2 regions of the Limosilactobacillus fermentum genome follow, and region 2 is predicted to be linked to the other one. Evidence: predicted binding sites of a transcription regulator. Region 2 holds the regulator's gene; the other holds the start of a gene.
What was found. Region 2 encodes CtsR, which represses protease genes until heat stress. Its sites were predicted from a motif close to TTGGTCAAAAAAGGTCAAANA; they were not measured.
Positions count from the first base shown of each region.

Region 1: FG166_RS07380 (ATP-dependent Clp protease ATP-binding subunit) is a predicted target of CtsR. The motif match lies at 880-900, and genes of this name have one in related genera.

Region 1 is NZ_CP040910.1:1,462,506-1,464,966, reverse strand. It holds gene FG166_RS07380 (ATP-dependent Clp protease ATP-binding subunit) at 1-852, opposite strand, end outside; gene FG166_RS07375 (hypothetical protein) at 1,080-1,268, shown strand; gene FG166_RS07370 (phosphocarrier protein HPr) at 1,398-1,664, shown strand; gene ptsP (phosphoenolpyruvate--protein phosphotransferase) at 1,666-2,461, shown strand, end outside.
Region 2 is NZ_CP040910.1:1,610,259-1,612,719, forward strand. It holds gene FG166_RS08140 (ATP-dependent Clp protease ATP-binding subunit) at 1-926, opposite strand, end outside; gene FG166_RS08145 (CtsR family transcriptional regulator) at 945-1,415, opposite strand; gene adhP (alcohol dehydrogenase AdhP) at 1,555-2,461, opposite strand, start outside.

The sequences.
Region 1 (2,461 bases), 150 kb from region 2:
TTCGTCGACGGACGGTTGTTCAACTTCGACCGGTTGGAACCGCCGGGCCAAAGCGGCGTCCTTTTCGATCTTGCGGTATTCGTTGAGGGTGGTGGCCCCGATCAGTTGGAACTCACCCCGGGCCAGGGCCGGCTTCAAGACGTTACCGGCGTCCATGCCGCCCTCGGCGTTGCCGGCACCCATAATTTCGTGGATTTCGTCGATGAAGAGGATCACGTTTTCGTCCTTAGAAACCTCTTGGATCAACTGTTGCATCCGCTGTTCAAACTGACCGCGGATTCCGGTTCCTTGGACCAGGGAGACGACGTCTAAGCGAATAACTTCCTTATTAGCTAGCTTTTCTGGTACCTGACCGGAAACGATGGCTTGGGCCAGCCCTTCGACAACGGCGGTCTTACCAACCCCGGCTTCCCCGATCAGGACCGGGTTGTTCTTGGTCCGCCGGTTTAAGATTTCGACGACCCGGGCGATTTCCTTATCGCGGCCGATTACCGGGTCGATCTTGCCTTGGCGGGCCAGCTCGGTCATGTTAATCCCGAACTGGGCTAACAGTCCCTTGCCGTTGCCGCGGCCGCCGCCTTGGCGTTGGTTTTGATTTAGGTTGGCTTGTTGGCCTTCGTTGTTGTTATTGGCTTGTTGGTTTTGCATGTTGTTCATGGCGTTCATGAAGTCTTCCAGACTCCCAAAGCCGAATCCATTATTCATATCACTGCCCCCGTTCAACAGGTTCATTTGCATGTTTTGCATTTTTTGGTAGCAATCCTGACATAAGTCGATTTGCATTTTTTGCCCGTTCATCATCATTTGGAGATGAATCGTGGCTTGGTTTTGTTGACAAACTTGACAGAGCATCAATTAATCCCCCTTCGTTTGGGTCAACCTTTGACTTTTCTTGACCATTGCCTATATTATACTTACTTTTCGTGGGACCGCAAGTCATTTCAACCGTAATTGAAAGGGTGCACCCCTTCAAATAAAAAAATTGAACATGTAAGGGCTCCCGTTACCGAAAATTTTAGCACTGATTGGCAACTAATGCTAAAATGAGTGCTAGCCACAGTATAAGAGGGGGCATCAACTTGGCAACTAAGGAAGACTTTGTACGTCAATTAGCCGATTTGCGTGACGGAAAAATTGAAGAACTACTCGTCGAACCAGATAACTTTATGGCCTTTCAGCAGGCTTACCGGGAGAGTTCCTTTCGCAGCCAGATTGAAGGGCAAGCCGGACGGGGCGGTCAAATTCACTACCGCTTCAAAACTGACTAAAAGTTCTGGTGGTTCGCCTTGTATTTACCGCTTACAATCGCTATAATTAAGTAAATAGTGAGTGTTGGCCAAATGAGATGGTGTCTTATGTTTGCCAACGCTAAATCAACACTAAGGAGATTGATTATAATGGAAAAACGCGACTTTACGATTACTGCCGAAGCTGGGCTTCACGCCCGTCCTGCAACGATCCTCGTTCAAACGGCATCCAAGTTCACTTCAGACATTTCCCTTGCTTACAACGGCAAGAGCGTTAACCTGAAGTCCATCATGGGGGTTATGTCCCTCGGGGTTGGCCAAAACGCCGACGTTACCATCACTGCCGAAGGTGACGACGAAGCGAAGGCCATCGAAGCCATTGCCGAAACCATGACTAAGGAAGGCCTGACTGACTAAAATGGTCACCGTACTCGACGGCGTGGCCGCCGGCGGTGGGATTGCCATCGCCCCGGTCTACCGGTTGGGTGAATCGCGGTTTACGGTTAAAGCTAAATACACCGATAATGTGAATCATGAGGTCAGCCGGCTTCATGATTCTTTTTCGTTAGCAAGACGTGAATTGACGGACCTTCGTCGGCAGGCTCACCAAAAGATGGGGGAGAAGGCCGCCACCGTGATTGACGCCCAATTAGCAATTGCTAAGGACCAAAGTTTTGAAGGGGAGATCACCGACGCCATCCAACGCTACTCGACGACGGCGGCCTGGACGGCGACCCAGCGGATTGACCACTACCTAAACGTCTTCAAGCGCCAATCCGGCGGGGCGGATTACTACCACGCACGGGGGCTGGCGCTGCAGGACTTCAAAAAGCGCCTCTTGGCCCACCTATTAGATGAAGAATTGCCGGACCTGGCTAAGTTGGATCACCGGGCGATCATCGTCGCCCACCAACTGACGCCGACCGACATCATTCGCTTGAACCCACACCTAGTCGCCGGGATTGTGACCGACCTGGGTGGCCGGACCGCCCACTTCTTGGTGATGAGCAAGGAGATGCGCTTTCCCACCGTGGTCGACACCAAGACGGTGACCGAACACGCCGATGACGACATGGTTGCCATCATCGACGGTACCCACGGGCGGGTGATCTTGCAACCGACCCCTCAGCAAATCGATCAGTACCAACGGCTGGCTAGCCGGGAGAGTGCCCGCCTGCGCGAACTGGGCGTCTTAAAGCACCAAGACACCGTTA
Region 2 (2,461 bases):
GCGTCAATCGCCCCCTCTGCTCCCCCGGCACCAATCATGGTGTGGATTTCGTCGATAAATAAGATAATTTTGCCGTCCCGGTAAACTTCATCGATGACGTTTTTGATCCGCCCCTCGAATTCACCCCTGAATTTGGTACCGGCAACCAAGGTCCCCATATCCAGGACCACCAAGCGCTTTTCGGCTAGTTCATCAGGAACTTCACCGTTAACTATCCGTTGGGCAAGGCCCTCGACAATCGCCGTCTTTCCGACCCCCGGTTCCCCTAACAGGACCGGGTTATTCTTGGCCCGCCGGGCGAGGATCTGAATCGCCCGCTTGATTTCTTTTTCCCGTCCAATTACGGGGTCAAGCCCTTCTTCCCTGGCCACCTTTGTCAAATCACGGCCGTACTTATCAAGGGTTGGCGTAGTCCCTTCCCCCTCCTCCGGTTGGGTATTGGATTGGTTTTGCCGGCGGTTGCGCCGTCCCTCTTGAGAAACCCCCAAACGCCGTAACAACATCCGGCGGGCTTGCTTTGGTTCCACGTCCAAGTTCAAAAGGATCCGCGAGGAAAGGATGGTCTCATCTGACAACAGGGCCAACAATAGGTGCTCAGTCCCCACACGTCTTGCCCCCATTTGTTGGGCCAAGCGGGCCGCCAGGGCCAAAATTTCGCGTAACTTTGGCGAATTAGGCAGGTACGCATCGCTAGCGGTGTTTTGCATGGTTCCGTACCCGGTGTAGCGTTCAATCTCTTCACGCAGGTCGTCACTAGTGACGTTAAACTGGTGCAAAACCGTCGCAGCCACCCCCACCTTTTCGAGGCTCAAGGCCAAGAGGAGGTGTTCCGTCCCGACGGCTTGGTGTTTAAAAAAGCGCGCCTGTTCCTGGGCAATCCGCAAGACGTTATTGGCGCTTGGTGTGTATAGATTTTCGTTATCCATTTAAAGCTCGCTTTCTGGTTAGCTTTCATAGCGTAACCGATTCAAGAGTGACATAAGGATCTGAGCCCGCAGGCCGTTTTCCTCCCCCCGGGTTCCATGGGGAGCCAAGGTTGACTTAGCGGTGGCCGCTAGCATGAGATCCCCTTCCCGACGGCTAATCAACTTCTCCTTGTACAGAGTCTGGATGATGGCAAAGGCGTCACGTTCATTAATGGCCGCCCCGACCACATCCATCATCATCTCAATCACGTCGACGTTATCAAGTAGGCTGACCCGCTCAATGCGGATGTAGCCACCACCGCCCCGCTTGCTACGAACTAGGTAGCCATTTTTAGGGGTGAAGCGGGTTTTAATCACGTAATTAATCTGTGAGGGAACCACATCGAAGTGGTTGGCAATTTCTGCGCGCCGAATTTCAATTTGAGCGGAGTTACCGAGGATTTGCTTTAAGTAATCCTCAATCACGTCCGAGATACTTTTTTCTTCCAAGAGTGTTCACCTCATCCCTGACTAATTTTGACCTTAATTATACCATTCTTTTGGTTGAGAAACCCCCACAAAGCTCTTTAGATATAAAAAAGGGCCTCCCCGCAGGGCGACCTTTTTTAACTTAAGTTAGCAAACAAGCTTATTCGTGAACGAAGTCAACCACGTTCCGACCAACGACCTTATTGTCCTTTAATTCTTGGATCATGTCGTTGATTTCATCCAACTTCCGCGTCTTAACGATCGGCTTAACCTTTCCTTCAGCCCCAAATTGGAAGCATTCAGCCAGGTCTTGACGAGTCCCAACCAAGGAACCAGCCACGATAATCCCGTCTAGCACCGTCTTAGCGATGTTTAATTGCATGTCACCTTGTGGTAAGGCAACGGCAACCAACTTCCCGTCTGGGCGCAGGGAGTCAACGGCTTGGTCAAAGGCGGAAGCGTTAACGGCCGTAACAACGGCAGCGTGAACCCCACCAACCTTTTCTTGGATTTGCTTGTCAACGTCACCATCATGACGGTTGATCAAGACTTCAGCACCGTTTTCCTTGGCAGCTTGAAGCTTGTCTTCGTTCCCGTCAACGGCAACCACGTGAGCACCAAAGACGTTGTGAGCAAATTGGATCCCCAAGTTCCCGAGACCACCGGCACCAACGATTGATACCCATTGGCCTGGCTTGATGCCAGCAACCTTGAGGGCCTTGTACATGGTAACCCCGGCACAAGTCAGCGAAGTAGCTTCGACTGGGTCCAGGCCTTCCGGAACCTTAACTGCGTAATCAGCAGGAACGATACATTGTTGTGCCATGGCCCCATCGGCGGTGTAACCGGCGTTGATGACTTCGCGACAGAAGGTTTCCCGACCAGTTAAGCAGTATTCACAGTGGCCACAGCCCTTGAAGAACCAAGCGATCGAAACCCGGTCGCCCACCTTCAGGGAGGTAACACCAGGAGCAACCTTGCTTACGCGGCCAACACCTTCGTGACCGATAATCGTGCCTGGCTTTTCTCCAAAGTCGCCGGCTGCGACGTGTAAGTCAGTGTGGCAA